DNA from 3 places in the Paenibacillus sp. Y951 genome. Region 2 is predicted to be linked to each of the others. Evidence: a T-box and tRNA genes for the amino acid it is inferred to sense, from the RefSeq annotation. Region 2 holds a T-box; the other regions hold tRNA genes.
What was found. The T-box of region 2 lies ahead of leuS (leucine--tRNA ligase). A T-box ahead of a tRNA ligase gene usually reads a tRNA of that ligase, here a tRNA-Leu.
Positions count from the first base shown of each region.

Region 1: it has a tRNA-Leu gene. The T-box ahead of leuS (leucine--tRNA ligase) is inferred to sense a tRNA for this amino acid. The anticodon was not compared.
Region 3: it has a tRNA-Leu gene. The T-box ahead of leuS (leucine--tRNA ligase) is inferred to sense a tRNA for this amino acid. The anticodon was not compared.

Region 1 covers NZ_JBXCIY010000008.1:180,769-189,105, forward strand. The annotation lists gene AC1TPB_RS13825 (class I SAM-dependent methyltransferase) at 1-551, opposite strand, end outside; gene AC1TPB_RS13830 (hypothetical protein) at 764-1,243, opposite strand; tRNA gene AC1TPB_RS13835 (tRNA-Leu) at 1,444-1,529, opposite strand; tRNA gene AC1TPB_RS13840 (tRNA-Lys) at 1,851-1,926, opposite strand; tRNA gene AC1TPB_RS13845 (tRNA-Glu) at 1,973-2,047, opposite strand; tRNA gene AC1TPB_RS13850 (tRNA-Ser) at 2,201-2,291, opposite strand; tRNA gene AC1TPB_RS13855 (tRNA-Asn) at 2,296-2,371, opposite strand; gene AC1TPB_RS13860 (SprT family protein) at 2,416-2,886, opposite strand; gene AC1TPB_RS13865 (hydrolase/acyltransferase) at 3,181-3,540, shown strand; gene cmpA (cortex morphogenetic protein CmpA) at 3,706-3,843, shown strand; gene AC1TPB_RS13875 (Tex family protein) at 4,012-6,186, opposite strand; gene AC1TPB_RS13880 (MBL fold metallo-hydrolase) at 6,302-6,952, opposite strand; gene AC1TPB_RS13885 (thioredoxin family protein) at 6,955-7,521, opposite strand; gene AC1TPB_RS13890 (DedA family protein) at 7,585-8,193, opposite strand; gene AC1TPB_RS13895 (dehydrogenase) at 8,329-8,337, shown strand, end outside.
Region 2 covers NZ_JBXCIY010000001.1:180,235-188,571, forward strand. The annotation lists gene AC1TPB_RS00950 (DEAD/DEAH box helicase) at 1-544, opposite strand, end outside; gene AC1TPB_RS00955 (hypothetical protein) at 887-1,201, shown strand; gene AC1TPB_RS00960 (hypothetical protein) at 1,239-1,682, shown strand; T-box leader at 1,717-1,941, shown strand; gene AC1TPB_RS00965 (hypothetical protein) at 1,951-2,112, opposite strand; gene leuS (leucine--tRNA ligase) at 2,344-4,785, shown strand; gene comER (late competence protein ComER) at 4,811-5,650, opposite strand; gene AC1TPB_RS00980 (ComEA family DNA-binding protein) at 5,825-6,373, shown strand; gene AC1TPB_RS00985 (homocysteine synthase) at 6,490-7,785, shown strand; gene AC1TPB_RS00990 (hypothetical protein) at 7,853-7,999, shown strand; gene AC1TPB_RS00995 (deoxycytidylate deaminase) at 8,070-8,337, shown strand, end outside.
Region 3 covers NZ_JBXCIY010000003.1:270,626-278,962, forward strand. The annotation lists gene AC1TPB_RS06235 (ABC transporter ATP-binding protein) at 1-493, shown strand, start outside; gene AC1TPB_RS06240 (efflux RND transporter periplasmic adaptor subunit) at 456-1,526, shown strand; gene AC1TPB_RS06245 (ABC transporter permease) at 1,530-4,439, shown strand; gene AC1TPB_RS06250 (ABC transporter ATP-binding protein) at 4,443-5,336, shown strand; gene AC1TPB_RS06255 (hypothetical protein) at 5,566-5,748, shown strand; tRNA gene AC1TPB_RS06260 (tRNA-Met) at 5,916-5,991, shown strand; tRNA gene AC1TPB_RS06265 (tRNA-Ile) at 6,028-6,104, shown strand; tRNA gene AC1TPB_RS06270 (tRNA-Leu) at 6,121-6,209, shown strand; tRNA gene AC1TPB_RS06275 (tRNA-Leu) at 6,263-6,351, shown strand; gene AC1TPB_RS06280 (hypothetical protein) at 6,313-6,975, shown strand; partial or broken gene AC1TPB_RS06285 (S-layer homology domain-containing protein) at 6,987-7,061, shown strand; gene AC1TPB_RS06290 (S-layer homology domain-containing protein) at 7,095-7,475, shown strand; gene AC1TPB_RS06295 (DUF2281 domain-containing protein) at 8,335-8,337, shown strand, end outside.

The DNA.
Region 1 (8,337 bases), on a different contig from region 2:
TATGCTGATGTGATTTCCTCATCACTTAGATCACTAGCTTCTACCTTGCTTTTCCAATCTAATTTATAGAGAGAATCAAGATAGACCGTTTCTCCAAGAACTTGATCAGCATTAATAAATATACCGGAATCAGTCAAATTGCTATAGCTATTTTTATATAATTCATATTTTTGTACATCCGTTAGATGATGAATGGAAAGCGCTGATATAATAATGTCAAACTTCTCTTGTGCTATATAGTTAGTATAATCCGCTACGACATAGTTAACATTGGGATACGATTGAAGCCTTAACTTAGCTACATCGAGCATTTTCTCTGAAATATCAATTAAAGTAATCGAAGCATCAGGGAACTTTTTCAATAGCAATGATGACATTAATCCCGTTCCAGCACCCAAATCCAAAATAGTAGGCGATGGTTTATTACTATTCGCAAGTGCAGCCGCTATGCCATAAAAATCATCAAAACAAGGAATTAACTTTTTGCGTTGTTCATCATATTGCTGCGCAACCTCATTAAAGCTAGATATTATCTCGTTATGATTATTCATTGAATCAACCTCCGCTATAGTTAAGTTTTCACTATCATATAAGAAAGAGGCTTATTACTGAAATACATAATGACTATAGGAGTGATAGGTTTTGGCTATAAATCTTTTCATAGTCAGAATTCGAACTATATTATAATTTAGTTATTCCAGTAATAAAAAGACCATTATCAACTTGATTCACAAAGGCTGATTCACATTAAACTAATCATTTCTTACAGCTTATCCATCATAGCTAGTACATGTTCTTTCACCTGTGTTTTTTCTTCGGGTGTCATATTGTTTGATTTAAAATTCTTTGCATTATCAGAGGTTATAAGGATTGTGGAGGTTTCTTGAAGTTCTTCTTTGAGGGTTTTTCCTTCTTCAGTGAGTAACATTTTAGATTTATTTATATAGGAATGGCTTATTTCTGTTCGTATATAATTACCTTCCATATTATAAAAATCCTCAATAGCTTTAACATCTGATTTTATATAGGTTTTCCCTTCCTCGATAATAGTTATTGCATTAGCTATAACGTAACCCGTCGCTTCAAATAAACCTTCATCATTTTGATTATCATCATAAGTTTCCATCATATAAACTTCAATGGTTTCAAATTTCTCAATTTGACCACAAGCACCTATAAGCAAACAAGTTAACATGAATAAACACATCTTCACTACAATCAAAAGCTTTTTGTTAAGATTCATCTCTTCACTCCTAACTTCAATTAGTTCTGCATATTAGATTCCTATTATACCACATAATGGGAACACGCCGCTTCAATAACAAAAAAACCACCCTCCCATCAGAATTGTGTTCTGAAAAGAAAGTGGTCTAGTTTATAATATCGTGTGCAGCCCTGCACACTAACTAATTCAATTATGTAAAATCACGATAAGGTCATATATGGTGCGGTAAAGAGGACTCGAACCTCCACGGGGTTGCCCCCACTAGCCCCTCAAGCTAGCGCGTCTGCCGTTCCGCCACTACCGCACGTCGATGAATGAATCACTCTCAGTTGAATTCCCTGAGACCTCTAACAGTTTTCATGTATTACTAGTGGCATCGACCACTAATCTGTTAGTTCATACTTTTTGTATATTACAGTAATCTGTCTTAATTGTAAAGTGGTGTTCCTTCTAATCACTACCAGACAGACACTAATTTCATGGCCTACCTCGCCAATTTCGCAAGGCACACCATAAAACAACAAAACCTAGTATACAAGTATACTAGGCTCCACTATATGATGGCTATTGCCAAATTGTACATTATTATACCATTCATCCAGCTGACTTGACTTAAGAAGTAAACTGGTGAGCCATGAAGGACTCGAACCTTCGACACCCTGATTAAAAGTCAGGTGCTCTACCAACTGAGCTAATGGCTCGCATGATAATCATTACTCATGTGAGTTGCTCTCATAAGAATGGTTGTGGTGACCCGTAGGGGACTCGAACCCCTGTTACCTCCGTGAAAGGGAGGTGTCTTAACCACTTGACCAACGGGCCATCTTAGACTGTCTTGAAAAGCGACAAGATGTATCTTATCACGTTTTTTTTCACAATGCAATACTTTTTTTCGCGATTTTTCCCGAGTATTTTTAGCAAATAAAAAAGACCGCTTGACGGTCCTCTAAAAGCAAGCCTACCAAGAAAAAAATATGGCGGAGAAGGTGGGATTCGAACCCACGCACCACTTGCGCAGCCTAACCCCTTAGCAGAGGGTCCCCTTGAACCACTTGGGTACTTCCCCATAATGGCTCCCCGAACAGGACTCGAACCTGTGACAACTCGATTAACAGTCGAGTGCTCTACCAACTGAGCTATCAGGGAACAACAATAAGATAAAGCGAACACTTAATAATTTACCATGTACGTTATAGCTTGTCAAGCTCTTTTATCATTAATTGCCCACCACATTTTCCACATCTATATTTGCCTACATCCATCCGACGCTTGCGATAATATTTCAGCTTACATTCCTTACACGTAAGCAGATACTTATAGTTCGCACCTGTACGATTGCTTCGTTCTGGTAATGTATTGCAATAGCGGGAACCACCGACATGAGCCAGTAGTTGCTTAAAATCCATATCGCGATGTTTATATCCCCGTTTCAAAATATGCAAATGATAATGACAGAGTTCATGCTTAATTATTTTCTCAGTTTCCTCTTGTCCGAATGCCTCTAACTGGTGAGGACTAATCTCTATATTATGACTATTCGTGAAATAGCGTCCACCTGTTGCTTTCAATCGACTATTAAATGTCGCAGTATGTAGAAACGCTCTGTCAAAATATTGCAGCGAAACACGTTCCACCCATTGTTGCAACTTCTGATCATCCATCATTTTTCACCTTCTAAAACTTTTTTTCTCGTCCAGATACACTTCCTCGCAAACAAAAAGTAGCTTCGGAAGTATAATCTAAAACTTTTTATTATCTTCCTGATACACTATCTCGCAAACAAAAAGTAGCTTCGAACGCATCTCCTTAAATCTTTTTACCTTCTTCTTGATGCACTCCCCTGAACAAAAAAGTCACATCAGAAGCATCTTCCAACTACTTGAATTGTAAGCCTACAATAGGCTACACTGTCAAGTAGAATATGCTTTTATTTGAGGGGAGAGTACCAACTTATTATGGCTATTATGCGCTATGTGTTAATGCAACAACAAACTAAGCTAACATTCATAGAAATGCCCGCAACTCACGCTTATCAGTTAAGCGCATTGAATTTGCGTCTTCGTAAAGAAATCGACAAGCTTACTGCGGATGAAGTACCTAACTTACCTTACGCAGTTGCTGAATGTGATGCCGTAGAACTCCATACCGATCTCGTTCACATTCAATCTGGTCTTGATTACATTAATGAACTTGAGGCAGATTTTGCTGCTGTCAAAGAAAAATCATACCCATTAATTTCTTTACTTACTGAAATTCGTGCCCTTCAAGCCCAGCTTGAACAATGGTATGAAGAGCTAGAAGATCAACAATTATAGTGCATGTTCAAAACTAACATGGCCTAATGACCATGTTAGTTTTGAACTACATCTTATAGTAACATTTGATAGCTGTCGCATTTGTTAGGCAGACAGACACCTATAATCTCCAAATGCCATATGGTAATGAATCATCATCGCCTAGGCTGGAGGGAGGAACTGTTCATGCCTCATTGGCTTCGCAATCAATTAATGAAAGCTTTCTTGAAACGTGATCGTCGGCAAATTCGTCTACTTAATGATTGTTGGTATTTCTATCGTACCCACAACTTTCATGTAAATTCGGAAGCTGATTCTAATTAATCTTATAAATCCAATAGCAATTGAAATAAGCCCAAAGCCGATAAAAGCTTTGGGCTTATTTCACGAACACATGCGATCGACTTGGTATGGCTTAAGCGGAGAGAACTAATCGCTAGTGGTGAGCGGTCTCCAGTTGGAACAATGACATAAGATCGAATCGAACTTCTTCTAGCGAGGCTTCTTCATCGTTAGCCCTACACGATTCCGCTTCATATCGACTTCCAGCACCCATACGGTTACTGTATCTCCGACCGAAACAACATCCATCGGATGTTTGACGAAGCGATCACTAAGCTGTGAAATATGGACAAGTCCGTCATTCTTCAAGCCAATGTCAACAAATGCCCCAAAGTCGATCACGTTGCGCACAGTACCATGCAGCTCCATATCTTTCGTCAAATCCTCGATATTCAGTACATCCGTATGGAAGATTGGCGCTGGTAATTCCTCACGAGGATCACGGCCTGGTCGTAATAGGCTATCGACAATATCCTTCATCGTCGGCACGCCAACCTCTAACTTAGCCGCAGTCTCTTCTATGTTCAGAGCTTTAAGTTCAGATGCCAGTTGTTCACTACCAACTGCTTGCTCCTTCATACCAAGCTCTTTCAATAATGCCTTCACCACACGGTAAGACTCTGGGTGAATTGGTGTGTTATCTAGCAGTTGCTCACCTTCAGCTATACGCAAGAAACCAACACATTGCTCAAATGATTTGGCACCCAGACGCGGTACCTTTTGCAGCTGAGCACGCTTAACAAAGCGCCCATTCTCATCGCGATATTTCACAATGTTTTTGGCAATTGTCCCATTAATCCCTGCTACATAAGATAATAGTGATGCAGATGCCGTATTGACGTCTACTCCAACATGGTTAACTGCTGATTCTACAACACCAGTCAGCGTCTCATCCAGCCTTTTCTGACTAACATCATGCTGGTACTGGCCCACGCCAATTGCTTTTGGCTCGATCTTCACTAGCTCGGCTAGCGGGTCCTGCAGACGTCTTGCGATAGATACAGCACTGCGCTCAGCAACATCAAGCTCAGGGAATTCTTCCGCTGCTAATTTGGAAGCAGAGTACACACTTGCTCCCGCTTCATTCACTATAATATATTTCAGCTGCGTTGCTTTTGCATGATTTTTGATAAGCGCTGCAATAAATTGCTCCGTCTCACGTGACGCAGTTCCATTACCAATAACGATCAGTTCAATATCGTACGTATCGATTAATTTGCTAATTTGCTTCTCAGCTTCAGCAGTTTTATGATGCGGCGCTGTAGGATAACAGACGCCAACCTCTAGCATTTTCCCAATATCATCAATGACTGCAAGCTTACAGCCAGTTCGGAAGGCTGGATCGACTCCGAGCACTCGTTTGCCACGAACAGGAGGCTGCAATAGTAGATTACGAAGATTTTCCGAGAAAATATCGATCGCATGAACTTCAGCTTTATCTGTCAGTTCTGTTCTCACCTCTCGTTCAATCGATGGCGCTAGTAGACGCTTATACGCATCGACAATTACCTCTTGAAGAACTTGAATGACCCCTGAGCTTGAAGGAGCATCCCGCTTCACTGTCTGCCTATGCATATACTGTTCAATTCGCTCGCTATCTAGTACGAAGCTAACCTTCAAAATTTCTTCCCGTTCCCCACGATTAATCGCAAGTATCCGATGCGATGGCAATTTACTGATAGGTTCTTGATAGTTATAGTACATCTCGTATACTGACTCCGTCTCAGCATCCTTCACAACCGTTTTCAATATACCATTGCTAAATGTGAACGTTCGAACCCAAGTACGAATCTTCGCATCATCTGCTAATTGCTCTGCAATAATATCTTTCGCACCTGCCAACGCATCTTCAGCGCTTTCTACGCCCTTCTCAGCGTCGATATAACGTGCCGCTTCAACTAACGGGGTGATAGGACTGTTCTGAGCTAACAACCACTCTGCGAGCGGTTCAAGCCCTTTTTCTTTGGCTACACTCGCTCTCGTCTTACGCTTCTGACGGTAAGGACGATACAAATCTTCAACCTCTTGTAGCTTTACACTTTTATTAATCGCAAGTGCAAGTTCCTCGGTCAACTTACCTTGTTCTTCAATTAGTCTAAGGACCTCTTGCTTACGAGACTCAAGATTGCGCATATATTGCAGCTTTTCTTCAATATCACGTAATTGATTCTCATCAAGCTCACCAGTCATCTCTTTACGATAACGTGCAATAAATGGAATTGTATTTCCCTCATCAAGTAAGCCCACTGCTGATTTAACTTTACTTTGCGGAATATTTAATTGCTTAGCGATCTCGCTTATCATGTGGATTACGCTCTGTTCCATGTATGTACCTCTTTCTTTATCTCATTATATATCGACTACGAATACGACATTCATCGCTCGCTTTATGCAAGCAGAAGCATTCCTGTGCTACTGCTAGGAATGCTTCTCATGTTAGTTATTTTACGTATGGATTGTTAGCCTTTTCGTAGCCAATCGTTGTTTTCGGACCATGTCCTGAGTATACGATCGTCGCATCGTCCAGCTTGTACAATTTATTTTGAATAGAATGATAGAGATCAACTTCTTTACCACCTGGAAGATCAGTACGACCAACAGATAAGCGGAATAATACATCTCCCGAGAAAATATTTTGACCGCATACGAAGCTTACACTACCTGGAGAATGACCTGGCGTATGAAGCACTTTGAAGGAATGACCGATCAATTCTAGCACCTGCCCCTCATCCAATCCATATTCAGCTGGATCAGTCGAAAGCGGCGGTGTTACATCCTGCCAGCGCATCGAGCCGTTTTTACGAGGATCAGTTAGCCAGTCTGCTTCAAGATCATGAATATATACTGGACATTTGGCAAGCTTACGAACCTCATCAACACCACCCATATGATCAAAATGTGCATGTGTTAACAAGATAGCTTCAATATGAACACCTTGAATTTTCTCAATTAAACGCTTCGGATTCATACCAGGATCAATAATAATTCCACGTTTTCCCCCCGTAGCTTCTTCTTCAACCGTTAACAAATAACAATTGGTTTGCAATGGCCCCAATGAAAAACTAGTAATTTGAAATGTTGGCGTAGTCATAATTAGACGCTCTCCAATACTTCACGTAATTCAGCAACAATATGAGCTTGATAGCCAGTACCTTCGCCATATTGCTCCATAATGCCTGCACGAACAACAGCCATACGATCCCCATAATCAGCAGCTTCACGATCAGGGTTAGTCGCTTTGAATTGTGCCATAACTTCTTGCACATGTTTCGGACGAGGACCCCATTGACCTAGTACAACGCCGCCAGTGTCAGCAATAATTACGACTGGAATAGAACGGCCACCATAAGTTAGAAATTGATCAATCGTATCAAGATGGTCTTCCATAATTAGCACATCAATCGGAATACCACTGTTTTCAAGAACATTAAATACGACTGGAATATTACGAACGGCATCGCCGCACCAATCTGCCATAACAATTAAGCAACGAAGGTCATCACGATTGTTCAATGATGCATAGAACTCTTTATCTTCTTCAGAAGGCCATTCGAATTGCTCCTTCCAAGCTATAAATTGCTCTTGATTTTTCGTCATGCCTGCAATAAATTGTTCAGGACTAATCCCTTTACCAATTTTACTCGCTACATTTTTGCTCATTATATATCCCTCTTTCTGCATGTCTCATTTATATAACAATAATTTCAATTGATTTAATTATAGCTAATTTTTGCGGAATCTGCGAATGTAGAAAATAATAAATGCAATACCGCATATTGCGATTAATCCATAAGCAATGTAGGAGTATACATCCATAAATGCTACGATATCTTCCCAACGATCACCGAGCATTGATCCAAGCGTCACAAGAATCGTATTCCAAATTAATGTTCCGAGTGTTGTAAATAGTAGAAAAGGTACTAACTTCATACCAGACATGCCGGCAGGAATTGAAATTAAACTGCGAATTAATGGAACCATACGACATAAAAATACTGCCCAGTTTCCATGTTTATCAAACCAAGCATCGGCACGACGAATATCTTCTTTCTTCACACGTAAAACTTTTCCCCAGCGATCAATAATTCTCTCTAATCTCTCAACATCGAGTACACGACCAATATAATATAAAATAATTGCACCGATCAGCGATCCGATTGTTGCAACAACAATTACACCAAGTGGCGTCATTGCTGTTTTCGTTGTCATAAACCCACCAAAAGTCAATATTAATTCCGATGGTATCGGTGGAAATATATTCTCAATTGCGATTAACAACAAAATACCAAAGTAACCAAACTGCTCCATAATCTCCGTTATCCAATTTTCCATATTCATCCTCCATCAGTTCTATTACTAAACGATATTCTATCATACCTGCGGACATGCTACCAAATTTCATTATGTGACCAGCCTAATTATAATTGCATATTATGAGTTAAGTATATAGAAGGAGCTGAACTCATAATGAAACAT
Region 2 (8,337 bases):
ATAGCATCGTTTGTCTTGCTTTTGGCGTCTGCATAATAATGGACTCTACCTCAGGAAGGAAACCCATATGAAGCATTTGATCGGCCTCATCCAGTACAAGGTGAGAAATTTTACCGATATTGATACTACCTCTTCGCATATGGTCCATTAGTCGTCCAGGTGTTGCAACGATAATATGAGGTGCGTTTTTCAGTCTTTTTACTTGAGCGGCAACATCTTGTCCACCGTAACAAGCAAGTACAGTAGAGCCAATGCTGCTCGCAAGTTTTTTAACTTCGGCAGTAATTTGAATAGCTAATTCACGTGTTGGTGTAAGAATTAATGCTTGGACATGATCCTTGTCGGGGCGGATCAACTGTAGAATAGGAAGTGTGAAAGCTAATGTTTTTCCTGTTCCTGTTTGTGCTTGGGCAATCATATCTATACCATTGAGTAGTTCAGGTATAGCAGTCTTTTGGATAGGAGTCGGCTCGATAATTCCTTGTAGCTTTAACTGCTCCGCAAGCTGCTCTGCTACTCCTAATTGGGTAAATGAATTTGTCATTAATTGATATCCTCATTTCTACTTATCTTTTGATAGTATACCAGTTGTAATCAAGAAGTGCATCATATGCTTTCATATGGTATGCTAAACTATAGGGATTTTTATGCGAATAATAAGAATCGACAGATTTAATGAGTAACTTTTCTGTTTTTTTGAAGTATTATTGTAGGTGGAGAAGAGTATCAAGAGGCGATGAAAAGTTAGCTATATGCTTCCGTAGTGACTTTTCATTACAAGAAGAGTATCAAGAGGCGATGAAAAGTTAGCTATATGCTTCCGTAGTGACTTTTCATTACAAGAAGAGTATCAAGAGGCGATGAAAAGTTGTAGGAGGCGTTATGTATCGCTTTTGGTATTACCAGAGCTGAATTAGAAGGCTGGAAAGCGGCTGTTGAACAAGGTCATATCGCGTATTTGACGCATTATTGGCTAGATGAAAGATTTCCTGAAGCGCGAACGGTTACGAAGGTTGGCTGTAAGGACATTTCCAAATTAGTCGCTTGGTGTGAGCATTTTCAATTGAATCCGCTATACATTCATTATAGAGACCGCTACCCGCATTTTGATTTAGTTGGACCGTATCAGTATGAGGTGTTGAAAGCCGTTGGATTGCATGATCATATTTCCCGTTTTCATCTACATAAGAGCAATGAATAAAATGTGGAAAATAAAATTGGAAAGTTTGGTGTAGCATATGTTCTACCGAATCTCTCAAGTGGCCTTAGTAGCAGTGCTTACCTGTTTGGCGGGAATTAACTATACGTGGTATTCATGGTTTGATTATATGCTTTTAGGTATAGGTAAAGGCTTTTTATTACAAAGCTTAACGATATGGGGCTATGCCTCAATAGTGCTTGGAATTCTAGTGTTTGGGACATTGGCGTTTCGTAAGGTGATTAATGTTATTATGATCGATAAGCCATTAGAAATATTTATGGCGATTATATTTGTTATTCAATTGCCAATATTAAGCTTATGGTTTATGGCTGTAATTATGCAAGGGGCAGAAGCTTTAATCGGAGTAGTGGTACATTCTACTTTATTAATAATGATTGGATACAGGTTTTTGACAAGTCACCGTACACCTCGAAAACAGAAAGATCAGCAACAAGAAGAGGCAAGCGACTTGACACTATAGTATTCGATTTATATAATCAGATTATCTGTAAATATGTAATGCGTAGATGAGGAGTAGTACAATCGATATCAAGATCCCAGAGAGCCGGCAGTTGGTGCAAGTCGGTACTTGATCGAACGGAACTCGCCTCGGAGCAGTGTATGAATGTGATCTATAAATACACCGTATACCTGCGATAAAGGTGAAAAGTGAGTAGTAGATCAAGTAGATCACTACTAACTAGGGTGGTACCACGTGAGCATATCCTCTCGTCCCTAGCGTTAATCCGCTAGGGATGAGAGGATTTTTTTATAGAAGATGCTTCAAAAAGCGGATTTTGATAACGATGGTTATGCTGACGTAGCGTATTCGGCATCGCATCTGAAACGAACTTGGAAAGTACGGTTCGCGTGTACGTAGTAATGTACACTTGCGCTTCCGTCTTTCTCAAGTAACGTTCCACCTGCTCGGTTCTGAAAGCCCACTTTTTGAAGCTTCCATTGAAGCCTCGTGCTAAGGCTGGTCGCTTGTGTACTCGTGCCGTACACCTTGCTGGGTATTGCTTTGTTGACTGAAAAGATACGTTATAAACAAAAAGATTAGCGAATGCTTGCGATGTAACTTTTCATTAACTGAGAAGTTACATCGTGAAGACAATGAAAAGTTTTAGGAGGAATTCACAATGAATACAGAGCAATCACGTAATGGATATAGTCCGTTAACGATTGAACCAAAGTGGCAACAATATTGGGATGCCAATAAAACATTTAAGACGGGTGAAGATAAAGATAAGCCTAAGTTCTATGCACTAGATATGTTCCCTTATCCATCAGGATCAGGTCTACATGTAGGGCATCCTGAAGGTTACACGGCGACAGACATTATGTCTCGCTACAAAAGAATGCAAGGCTATAACGTCCTTCATCCAATGGGCTGGGATGCATTCGGCTTACCTGCTGAGCAACATGCTTTAGATACTGGCCAACATCCTCGCGATATTACGTTTGTAAATATCGATAATTTCCGTCGTCAGATCAAATCTCTAGGCTTTTCGTATGACTGGGATCGTGAGATTAGTACTACGGATCCTGAATATTACAAGTGGACACAATGGATTTTCATCCAACTTTACAATCGTGGTCTGGCTTATGTTGCAGAAGTTCCAGTTAACTGGTGCGAAGCGCTTGGTACGGTTCTAGCCAACGAAGAAGTTATCGATGGTCTGAGCGAACGTGGTAATCATCCAGTTGTTCGTAAGCCAATGCGTCAATGGGTATTGAGAATTACAGAATATGCTGAACGTTTACTTGAAGATCTTGAAGAGCTTGATTGGACGGAAAGTATTAAAGATATGCAGCGTAACTGGATTGGTAAGTCTACTGGTGCGGAAGTGACTTTCCCAATTGAAGGCTACGATGAATCACTAGTTGTATTTACAACTCGTCCAGATACATTATTCGGTGCAACGTATTGCGTATTAGCACCAGAACATGAGTTAGTTGCTCAAATTACTTCTGCTGAGCAACAAGATGCAGTTAAAACGTATCAAGAGCTAGCTTCGCGTAAGAGCGATCTTGAGCGTACAGATCTTGCCAAAGAAAAAAGCGGTGTATTTACGGGGGCATATGCAGTAAACCCTGTGAATGGAGCTAAAGCTCCGATCTGGATTGCTGATTATGTTCTTGCAGGATATGGTACTGGTGCAATTATGGCTGTTCCTGGTCATGATGCTCGTGACTATGAATTTGCCAAACAATTTGACCTTCCGATTATCGAAGTTGTATCTGGTGGCAATGTAGCTGAAGAAGCTTATGCTGGCGATGGTCCACATGTTAACTCTGATTTCTTGAATGGTCTTAACAATGCGGATGCGATGGCGGCAATGATCAAGTTCCTTGAAGAGCATGGTAAAGGGGCAGCAAAAGTAACGTATCGTCTACGTGATTGGTTGTTCTCTCGTCAACGTTATTGGGGAGAGCCGATTCCAATTCTTCACCTTGAAGATGGCACGATGAAAACTGTTCCTGAAGATCAATTACCATTATTGCTTCCAGATATGGATGCAATTAAACCATCAGGTACTGGTGAGTCACCACTTGCTAACGTAACGGAATGGGTGAACACGATTGATCCAGAGACAGGTATGAAAGCACGTCGTGAGACGAATACAATGCCTCAATGGGCTGGTAGCTGCTGGTATTACCTTCGTTATATCGATCCGAAGAACAATGAGCAGCTTTGTTCGCCTGAGAAGCAAGCGGAGTGGCTTCCAGTTGATCTATATATCGGTGGCGCTGAGCATGCTGTACTTCACTTGCTGTACGCCCGTTTCTGGCACAAAGTACTATACGATATCGGGATCGTAAATACGAAGGAGCCATTCCAAAAATTGGTTAACCAAGGTATGATCCTTGGTACTAATAATGAGAAAATGTCCAAATCTCGTGGTAATGTTATTAATCCCGATGAGATTGTTAATGAGTATGGGGCAGATACACTACGTATGTACGAAATGTTTATGGGACCGCTAGAAGCAACAAAGCCATGGAGCTCTAATGGTGTTGAAGGCTCTTACCGTTTCTTAGGTCGTGTATGGCGTCTATTCGTAACAGAAGGTGGAGAGCTTAATCCACGTATTTCTGATGATGCGCAAGCTAGTGATGCATTTATGCGTACATGGCATCGCTCGATTAAGAAAATTACTGATGATATGGATCATTTACGTTTCAATACGGCGATTAGCCAAATGATGATTTTCGTTAATGAGGCATATAAAGCAGAAGTTCTACCACGTAAAGCAATGGAAGATTTTGCGCAAATGATTTCACCACTTGCTCCGCATATATCTGAAGAACTATGGGAATTGCTTGGACACACAGGTACAATCACATACCAATCGTGGCCAACCTATGACGCAGCTTGGACTGTTGACCAAGAGGTCGAGATTGTTGTTCAAGTTAACGGTAAAATTGTCGAGCGTCTGTCAATCGCAGCTGATCTTGATCAAGCAGCGATGGAAGCAGAAGCAAAAGCGTTACCGAAAGTTGCAGAACTGATCGAAGGCAAAACGGTTCGTAAAGTTGTTGCAGTAAAAGGTAAGCTTGTTAATATCGTAGCTAATTAGTACAAAAAGAGATGGCGGACAATAATTATTGTCCGCCGACCTCTTCTTTATCAAATGTTTGATTGACTACTTCTAAATCCTCGTAATATTTGGCGTGTGTCGTCCTAATTAACTGATTGAAAATGCCAGTTGTTTCTTTGTTGAGCATATGGAGTGCCTTTGCAGTAATTCCACCAGGCACAGCAACCCGCTTTTGAACCTCTTCTGTGGTCATACCACCTTCAGTAAGGAGTAATCCTGTCCCAAGCAGCATATTGCTGGCAATTTTCATTGCCCCTTCTCTTGAAATTCCAGTTTCCTCCACCGCAGAATCAATAAACTGTTGCAGTAAAAAGGCGAAAAACGCAGGGCCACAGCTTGAAATATCCGAAACAATTCTAGTATAGCTTTCCTCAATTTTGATTGGCTCACTTATATAAGAAAGTAATTTTTCTAATTTTACTCGATAGCTCTCTTCGATTTGCTTCCCATAAATACAAAGCGTAGCGCCACTCCACATTTTATTCGTAATGCTCGGTATTATTTTGGCTACTCTACAATTTAATTCTCCTTCAAGATGAGATAATAGAACAGGACTCGTAATGGAAACGATAATTTGCTCCTCATGCACATAAGGCTTAATTTCCGAAATTACTGTGGCGAATTCATGAGGCTTAATGCATAAAAACACAATGTCAGTTTCACAGACAACATGTACATTATTACTTTCAACTTCAATACCGGGGTATTTATATGCTAATGCTTGAGCTTTCGCTATACTTCGATTGCTTACTTTAATTTGTATCGGTTCAACTGCTTCCGATAAAATAAAAGATTCAATCAATAGGCTCCCCATACTTCCTGCTCCGATAAATCCAATTTTCATCGCGATAACCTCCTAAAACTTTTCGAACGAATTATATTTACTTCTATGCAGCGAAAAGTTACCTCGTAAGTATAAGCAATTGTGAACGTGACGAAAGCTCTATTCTTTTATTTAACGTATTCCCTATGGCTTGTATGTTATGTCAATAAATAATGACAGAAGGTTGTGATTGTATTGAAACAAGATGGAACAAATATGTCACCATTAACATTTATCATGATCGGAATGCTCGTAACGGGGTTATTATTAGTAATTGTTGCGATTTTTGTGCAAGTTTCTGGAAATGAAAAAGTGGATGATGTATCGTTAACAGTTCTAATCGAAGAGCAAATTAAGGGGCAAGAGGAAGCTATTGGCGAACTTATATTGAATAAAGCGGATAATGAGGAACAACTAGCTGACCCTACAGCTAACAGAGCGGTAAGCGTAGAACAAAGCAATAGTGCAATAACTGATGTTGATTCTACGACAAATTCAACGAACACAAGCATTGTTGTAGAAGAAATAATAAGCGCACCACAATCTAATAAAATAGATATCAATACAGCTACAGTCGACCAACTACAACAGTTGAAAGGTATTGGTCCTTCAAAAGCAGCCGCGATTATTGCAGATCGAGAACAAAAAGGGAAGTTTAAAAATATTGCTGACATTAAACGAGTGAAAGGTATTGGCGAAAAACTTTATAGTGGAATAGAAGAAAGTATTGTAGCAGAGAGATAGTTCGGTCATAATGGAATTGGAAGCAGTTACAAAAAAAAGTTTACGCTTACGAAGAGACTTTTTATTAACTTAAGAAGTTATTCGAGAAGCGACAAAACGTTTAGGAGGAATTATTTATGACTGAAGAAAAGAAACTTTCCCTTGAAACGATATCGGTACACGGTGGTCAAACGATTGATCCAACAACGATGTCACGTGCAGTACCAATCTATCAAACGACATCTTATGGATTCCGAGATACAGACCATGCGGCTAATCTATTTGGACTTGCCGAGTTTGGTAATATTTACACACGAATTATGAACCCAACATCAGATGTATTCGAAAATCGTGTAGCGCAACTTGAAGGCGGAGCAGGTGCGCTAGCGGTTTCTTCTGGACAAGCAGCGATCACATATTCAATCTTCAACATCGCTGGTGCAGGAGATGAAATCGTATCAGCAGCTAGTTTATACGGTGGTACATACAATTTGTTTGCCCATACATTTAAAAAGTTAGGTATTACAGTGAAGTTCGTCGATCCATCTGATCCTAACAATTTCAAAGCTGCAATAACTGACAAAACAAAAGCTGTTTTTGCAGAAACGATCGGTAATCCGAAAGGCGATGTTATTGATATCGAAGCGATAGCAGCGGTTGCTCATGAGCATGGTATTCCGCTTATTGTAGATAATACATTCCCAAGTCCATATCTATGCCGTCCGATTGAACATGGCGCCGATATTGTCGTTCATTCTGCTACGAAATTTATTGGAGGTCATGGTACATCTATTGGTGGTATTATCGTTGACAGTGGTAAGTTCGACTGGGCAGCAAGCGATAAGTTCCCAGGGTTGAATGAACCAGATCCTACCTATAACGGCATTGTATATACAGAAGCGCTTGGACCAATCGCTTATATTATTAAAGCTCGTGTGCAATTGTTGCGTGATATGGGGGCTGCATTATCTCCGTTCAATTCATTCTTGTTATTACAAGGTCTTGAAACATTACATTTGCGTATGGAGCGCCATTGCTCGAATGCACAAGCAGTAGCTGAGTATTTGGAAGCACATGAAGCGGTTGAGTGGGTGAACTATCCAGGCTTACAAAGTCATCCTTCCTATGAATTAGCTCAAAAGTATTTACCTAAAGGTCAAGGGGCAATTATGACTTTTGGCATTAAAGGCGGCATAGAAGCAGGTAAAAAATTAATTAATGCCGTTGAACTATTCTCTCATCTTGCTAATGTTGGTGACTCTAAGTCACTTATTATCCATCCTGCTAGTACGACGCATCAGCAGTTGAGTGCAGAAGCACAAGCAGCAGCAGGTGTTGAGGCCGGAATGGTCCGTCTTTCTGTTGGTACGGAAGGTATTCAGGACATTATCGCTGACCTAGAGCAAGCAATTGCAGCAAGCCAACAAGCGTAGTCATTGCTTCGGTTACTTTCTTTGCAAAAATGTTCGCTCAGCGCTTATAATAGAGCAATATATTATAGTGCACGTTCAAAAAGTGGGCTTTCAGAACCGAGAAGATGAAACGCTACTTGAGAAAGGCGGAAGCGCAAGTGTACGTTATTGGTACACGCGAACCGTACTTTCCAAGTTCGTTTCATATTCGATGTCGACTATGCTTCATGCATGACTTCGTTATCAAAGTCCGCTTTTTGAACATCCTCTTATAGTGGACATGCAGCAGGGGAAGGAAGATTATTATGTTGGTCAATAGTAAAGAATCGGTCCGTAAAGACTGGGATACCTACTTTATGGACATCGCCTATATGGTTTCAACTCGTTCAAGATGTCATCGTCGTCATGTGGGATCTGTACTTGTTCAAGGCAAGAAGTTATTAGGAACTGCTTATAACGGTGCTCCGATGGGAGTGGAAGATTGTGAAGAAGCTGGTTGTATGATAATGGAAGAATATGAGGTTGTCGTTGATGATCAAGGTATTGAGCAAATGATCAAAAAACAACGCTGCA
Region 3 (8,337 bases), on a different contig from region 2:
CAAAGGGAGTATTGATTTCAATGGTAAACCGTTCGATACGCTAAGTGATAAGGCAAGGACATTAATACGACGCAATGAAATGGGCTTTATTTTTCAAGCGTTTGCCTTAATGCCGTTATTATCTGCTTATGAAAATGTCGAACTTTCTTTGCGGATGGCGAATCGTCCCAAAAAAGAATGGAAAGAGCGCGTTGAAGAATGCTTAACACTTGTTGGACTTGAAAAACGTATGCATCATCGCCCGTATGAATTATCTGGTGGTGAACAACAACGTGTTGCTATAGCAAAATCTATTGCACATCGTCCAATTCTATTACTTGCAGATGAGCCTACTGCTGAATTGGATACTGCGATGTCCGCACAAGTAATGGCGTTATTTCAAAGCATTATTAAGTATGAACAAATTTCGATATGTATGACGACACATGATCCTACAATTTTGGAGGTTGCAGACCATGTTTATGAAATGGTGGATGGCAAATTTATCTCGTAAAGCAAGTATATCAATGGTTATTCTAGCACTATTATTAAGTGGTTGTAGTCTATTACCGAATGAAAAAGAAGAGGAAGTTATACCTAATATTATTCCTCCGAAAATCTCGCAAAAGCCAGAGCATACAGTTGCTACGAAAACATTAGAAACAACGGTAACAGTTATTGGTAAAATTATTTCATTAGAAGAAGAAACGATGTATTTCACTAAAGGTGATCTTAATGTAAAAGATGTGCACGTGAAGACAGGTGATACAGTTACTGCTGGACAAGTCATTGCAGAGCTTGATGTAAGTGAACTGCAAAAAACTTTACGTCTAGATAAACTCGCTTTTCAACGCGATGAACTAGCCATGAAGGAATTACTACGTTCAAGAGATGAGATGGATCAAGCTCAATACGAATCTGAACGTATCGCTTTTGAAGAAAAGAGACAGAAGCTAGCTGATGCGGAAGTAGAAATTGCAAAAGGTGTCATTACAGCACCATTCTCAGGCACGATCGTATCGCTAACTGCAAAAAAAGGCGATCTTATTAAAGCTTATGCTCCGATTGCCATTGTAGCCAATACAACAATGCTTGTTCCAGGCGCGAAATTAACAAAAACAGAGCAAGAAAAAGTTGCTATTGGTATGGAAGCTACGGTTTCTATTAGTAACGGTGGTTCCATTAAAGGAAAAGTGAAACAACTTCCTACTAAATCTACTGATTCTAATAATGGTGGAAACGGATCAGGCGGTGCAGCAGGTGAAATTGATCGTATCGAGGATTATATGATTGTACAGATTGATAAATTACCTGAGGGAGCGGCTCGCGGTCTAACTGCTTCTATTAACGTCATCACTAGTCGTACAGAAAATGCGATTGTCATCCCACCATCTACACTAAGAAGCATAGGTAACCGTACTTATGTTCAAGTAGTTGATGAAAAAGGGCAAAAAAGTGAAGTAGATGTAGAAGTCGGACAGCAGACTGCTACTGAAGTCGAAATTTTACAAGGCTTAAAGCCTGGTCAGAAAGTAGTAGGGAGATAAGATATGGGTGTACCCTTCTTTCGCTTTATTTTCCGTAAAATGTGGAATACTCGTTGGCTAACATTAAGTACTTTGTTAGGACTTATTGTTGCTGTCGCATTTGCCACAAGTATTCCAATGTATGCAGATGGAGCTTTGAAACGCGTCATTGCACAACAATTGAAGGTAGATAGTGAAAGTAAGCCTGCAGGATCTTTAATGATGAAATATCAAGGCGTACCTGCAAATGGCAATAATATGGATGGATTGCTCTCTGTAGAGCAATATATTAAGGATGATATTCCCAAAACGATAGGTTTCCCGTTTGATACCTTCGTGCAACAATATGGAATACGTCCTAGTAATGTGACCCCAGTCTTTCCTGATAAAGTAGATCCGAGTCGCACACGTTCCTTAAATATTCAATCGATGAGTGGTTTACAGGAACATAATGAACTTGTACAAGGACAATGGTTCAGTGACAAGCTTACCGATAAAGGCGTACTGGAAGCGGTTATGATTGAAGAAGGCATGTATCGTAATGATGTGCATGTTGGCGATCTATACTATTATCGTGCTGATAATAGTAAACAAATCGTTGTGCAAATTGTTGGTATTGTATCGCCAACAGACATTTCTGATGCGTACTGGGCTCAAGGGGTAGAATCGCAATTTGGAACACTGTTTGTTAATGAAACGTTGTTTCAAGAAGAACTACTGAAAAAACAAAATAATTTCTTGCAGTCTGCATCTTGGTATTATTCATTTGATCTTTCACAAATTAAAAGTAGTCAAATTAATGAACTGGCTTCTACTTTAAATCGTCTAGATATTGAGTTGTACCAACGACTTAAAGATACGAAAGTAGAGCAATCATTCGCCGAAACATTGAAAGCTTTCCGGGCGCAAAGTAATGAATTACAAACGATGCTATTTACTTTAGCTGCGCCAATGCTAGCAATGGTTATTTATTTCATTATGATGAATGCGAGACAATCGCTAGATAAACAACGCAGTGATATTGCTGTCCTTCGCAGTAGAGGTGCAGGAACAAGACAAATTGTAGGCATGTATGTCGTCGAAAGTATAATGCTTGGTTTGATCGCTCTTGTTATCGGTCCTTTGATTGGTTGGTTTATGTCCAAAAGTATTGGATCAGCAGATGGATTTTTATCCTTTGTCAATCGTAAGTCGATTACGATTGGATTCTCTGTAGAAACGATTATTGCCGGAATTATAGCTGTTGTTGTCGCTTTATTAGCAACAATTATTCCAGCGGTACAGTACGCAAGAGCCTCCATCGTTAGTTACAAACAAGATTTGGCTCGATCTGACAAAAAGCCATTTTGGCAAAAATGGTATTTGGATATTATATTAGTGCTCGTTACAATCTATGGTTGGTATTTGTTCAATGAACGTCAATTACTTACTGTTAATTCAGGCGTATCAAGTGATCAAATGCAAATTCAACCGTTTTTATTCTTTGTACCTGCAATAGCAATTTTTGCGCTTGGATTGCTATGTCTGCGGATTTTCCCGTGGATAATATCACTATGCAATTGGCTAGGTAAAAGGTATTTACCTGTATCATCTTACTTGACGTTAACACAATTATCTCGTTCTTCTAAAGGCTACTATCCATTGATGACATTGCTTATTTTAACGATCGGTTTAGGTGTGTATAATGCTTCGGCTGCTCGTACGATAGACTTGAACTCAACGGAGCGAACGCTGTATAAAAATGGTGCTGATGTTATTGTTCATACGAATTGGGGCGGAATTCCTGAAAAGATTCCTACGAAGAAACCTGATGATGGCAATAACAATGGCGGGAATAATGGTGGTAATAACGGCGGAAACGGTGGAGGCAATGGCGGCGGTGGCGGCAACGGAGGAAATGGTGGAGGTAATGGGAATAATAACCAACCTCAGAAGTTACTCTATACAGAACCACCGTTCGAAGTATTCCGAACTAGTCCTGGCGTAGAAGCCGCTACAAGAGTACTTCAGTCCAAAAATAATATTATTGTATCAGGTAAGACGGTTGGGAAAGGTACAATTATGGGAATTGATAATAAAGATTTCTATGATGTAGCTTGGTTCGGAGACGATTTGTATGATTATGATCCGGCGTATTACTTGTCATACCTTGGATTGGCTGAGCATGGTGCTCTAATACCAGAAAACATTGCTGAAAAATATCAATTGAAGTTAGGCGATCTCATTTCAGTAAGTTTCACAGATGGAACATTAGATTTTACAGTGCAAGGCATCGTTCCATTCTGGCCTAATTTATATCCAGATAGTGAACCGTTCTTAATTGCTAACTTGGACTATATATATGATCAATTACCGCTAATTCCTTATGAAGTATGGGTGAAGATGGAACCGGATGCGCTTGTTGCTCCACTACTTGAAAATCTAGCTGCTAATAAATTAGATGTAGTTACATGGAAAGATGTACGTAATGATCTACTTATTCAATCGAAATTACCGACAAGAGGTGGCGTATTTGGGATTTTAAGTCTTGGATTCCTCGTTACGATTGCGGTTACTCTAGCAGGTTATCTACTATACTGGTTCTTCAATTTGTCGGGTAGGGTCGTTCAATTTGGTGTGTTACGTGCGATGGGGCTATCGAAGTCACAGTTAACTAGCATGTTGCTGATTGAGCAAATATTGACGGCGGGACTTGCAATTGGACTCGGATTTGGTATTGGTAAAGTTGTCAGCTACATCTTCTTACCATTTTTACAATCGGCGGACAACGCCTCGGAAATGGTTCCACCATTCCGTGTTATCTTCCAAGCTAGCGATACGAATCAATTGATGCTAGTCGTGCTTGTGATGATGTCAATTGGTGCTGGGTTCTTACTCCTTCATATCAAAAAGCTTAAAGTACATCAAGCTGTGAAAATGGGAGAGGAGCGATAATTCATGATCTATTGTGAAGGATTAGTAAAAATATATAAAACTGACGATTTGGAAGTTGTCGCTCTACAAGGCTTGAACCTAACCGTTGAGAAGGGTGAATTGATGGCTATTATCGGTAATAGTGGTAGTGGTAAATCAACGCTCTTAAATACGCTAGGTGGCTTAGATCGTCCTTCTGCAGGGCAAGTTAAAGTGGGTCCTTGGGATCTGTTGAAAATGACTGAGGAAGAGCGTGTAAGCTATAAGCGGGATACGGTAGGTTTTATTTGGCAAAACAATGCTCGAAACCTATTGCCGTATTTGACAGCTCTTGAAAACGTTGAAATGCCAATGATGCTTTCTGGAAAGTTGGATCGTACGTATGCGACGCAGCTTCTAGAATGGGTTGGTTTGAAGCACCGGATGCATAATAAATTGCATCAGCTCTCAGGCGGTGAGCAGCAGCGTGTGGCGATTGCGATATCGTTATCTAATCGTCCAGAGCTGCTACTAGCAGATGAGCCTACAGGATCGGTTGACACTGCGACATCTGATATGATTATGAATATTTTTCGTAGGCTGAATAAGGAGATCGGTGTCACGATCGTTATCGTTACCCATGATATGACCTTAGCCAGTCAAGTTGACCGCGTTGTTGCGATTAGAGACGGCTTAACGAGTACGGAATTTGTGAAGCATAACCCAGAGATCGGCTCGCATGGTGAAGGCTTTGTATCGTTATCAGCGCATACCTCACAAAATGAGCATGTTGCTTATGTGGTTGTTGATAAAGTTGGTCGTCTTCAAGTTCCAAAAGAATATTTGAAGGCAATGGATATTAAAGATAAAGTATTAATGGAGTTTGATGGTGAGAAGATTACGATTAGATCACCGCAGATTCAGCTAAAGGAAGAATAAAGAGTAATCCCCTTATCGTCGACGATGTGTAGAAAGTTCGATACTTGGAACTTAACATTGTTAGCGATAAGGGGATTTTTTCTTATTTTGTTACATTAATTTATTAATTGGAATGATTTTGTGTGAAATGGGTAATCTATCGTTATCTTTGGCTAATGCTTTCGAAGTAACTTTTCGTTACTAGGAAGTCTATCAAGGAGTTACGAAAAGTTTTGGGAGGTAACAATAGATGTGGATATATTGGATTAGATTATATGAATCAAAGTTTCAAGCAAGTTGTGTTGTACAGAGAATGGAAAGTGATTATTGGATGTATGGTCTTGATTGTCCTCAGGAAATAGAAATATTCAAATCGTTAAAGGGAAGATATGGAGTGAAATATTTATTGAATAATTCAAGGGGATTAATATAGTACATAGGTATAAAGCAGTGTAAACCTATTAATACTGGTAATTTTTATGAATAAAAGTTGTGAAAATAAAAAATAAATAAAAATATTAAAAAATGCTTGACGTAATATGTTTGAATGTTGTATATTAATACATGTCGCCGTTGCGATAACGTTTGAAATAGCAATGACGCGGGGTGGAGCAGTTGGCAGCTCGTCGGGCTCATAACCCGAAGGTCACAGGTTCAAGTCCTGTCCCCGCAACCAACCTTTGGACATAATGAGTTATCATTATATTATTAAGGGCCCTTAGTTCAGCTGGTTAGAGCAGTCGGCTCATAACCGATTTGTCGGGGGTTCGAGTCCCTCAGGGCCCACCATTAGCTACATACCCTTGCCGGGGTGGCGGAACTGGCAGACGCACAGGACTTAAAATCCTGCGGTAGGTGACTACCGTACCGGTTCGATTCCGGTTCTCGGCACCATTATTTCCTAGGTTGACTGATTGTTCAATTGAATATTGTATACATAGTACTACGCCGGGGTGGCGGAACTGGCAGACGCACAGGACTTAAAATCCTGCGGTAGGTGACTACCGTACCGGTTCGATTCCGGTTCTCGGCACCATTTGATTTATTAGATTCACTCTATTATGTAGCAAATTCATTGAATAATCCAACCCCCTTCAAGCTAAGCTTGAAGGGGGTTTTTTGTTGTTTCGATGTTTTAGATTCAAGGGCATGGATTAGAAATGAATTATTCCTTGTAGAGTGGCATTCAATAGAGGTAAATGAATTTTTCAAGAATCCTTACATTGTTGTAAATAATGGTACACAATTTTTAGAAGTAGAAATGACTAAGTCTTTTGCATTAGAGTTTATTATTAATAACGATCCAGGAACAATGGTTATTGAAAATGCTGACACAATTGTGAAAAGATATGAGTTGAAAGATCTTACTGATCAATTTACAGCAACAACAAAATATAAAATTACTCCTGGAGGATTGTTATCTTCTCATGAAGTAACAGTAGTTATTGGCAATGATATTGATAATACGAAAGCTCAATTGATTAGTGCTATTGCAGCAGCAGAGACGCTAACGGATCGCTCAACGGCGTTTGAGTCAGCGATTGCAAATGCAGAAGCTGCTAATACATATATTACTAAGTTAGCGACAATGCAAACTACTTTGACAGCTTTGCAAGCTGCAATTCATGAGCATAACAATCCTACAGCACCTGAGCCTTAACAAAAGCGGCGATCGAACGCGCTGTATCATTAAAACTTGTAAATGGTTATAGTGATGGTTCATTCAAGCCGAATCAAGAAGTTAATTGTGCTGAGTTCACAGCTATTCTAGTTCGCGCAATGAAACTTGAAGCTGCAAAAGGTGAAGTGAAATATAATGATGCAGATAAAATTCAAGGATGGGCTAAAGAGTATATTCAGCAAGCGGTAGAGGCGGGTATACTAACAGGCTATAACGATAACACATTCCGTCCAACTGGTGACATTACACGTACAGAAGCGGCAGTAATGATTGTTAAAGCATTGGGTCTAGAGCTTGTATCAGAGGATGAGTTAACTTTCGCCGATGCTTCTAACATTCCTGCTTATGCAAGAGCTTATGTTGCTACAGCAGTTAAGTATGGTTTGGTGGTAGGATACAGCAATAATACATTTGGTCCTGATAAAGTAGCTACTCGTGCGGATGCTATTACGTTAGCACTTCGTGTGCTTGATTACTAGGTAAGCCATAAATAATGGAGTTGAGCGTATTTTAAGTGATGCACTCAAACAAAAAAACTTGACGTCATGTTGGCGTCAAGTTTTTTGTATGCAGAATTTAATACTATCTAGGAATGATGGCGACGATTTTTTTTCGCAATTACAAGTAATCTTTGGCCAGGTCTAAGGCGCACAACTAAAGTCTTTTTGTGTTTCATCAAGAACACCACCTTATATCAAGATAAACTAATGTATGTAAGTTTATTTAATTTGCCCTAGACAGATATAGTGATTTGAAATTAAATGTGCTTTATAGATTACTTGCTTTGAAATGTTTTATGTCCAATAATAAAATGAAAATATCCGTCGGCAAAGCTACGCTGTTCGTTAATTCAGCAGAAACAGCCGCCACGGAGAAAAAAGAACAGCAAGGCACGCTAGCGAAATTTAAAAATAAATCTTATTAAAGCTGAAAAGGTCAACATAGGCATGAGCAAAGCACAAGTTGAACTATCATGGGGACATCCTTCCGATACTTCTAAGTTAACTTCAAACAATATTTCAGTTGAAGTATGGAGGTACGGAACACAGTATGTCAGCTTTACGAACGGAATTGTAAAATCTATCTACACATTGTAATGGTATAGCGTGCTCATATGACAAAACAGCGTTCTGCGCCGATTAAACTAACTGAATGGTTTACTGCTTTTCTGACACCTATCGTAACCAAGGATATATTGAAACCCGTCCAATGAGTGCCACGTAATGGGATACAGGATGTAACCAATCAAACTATTACTAATTTCTGCAAGAAACTTAATATCCTGTGCTTCAAACAAGCCCTAAGTGGTATAATATGAATTGAAAGGTGGTGTTGTCCATG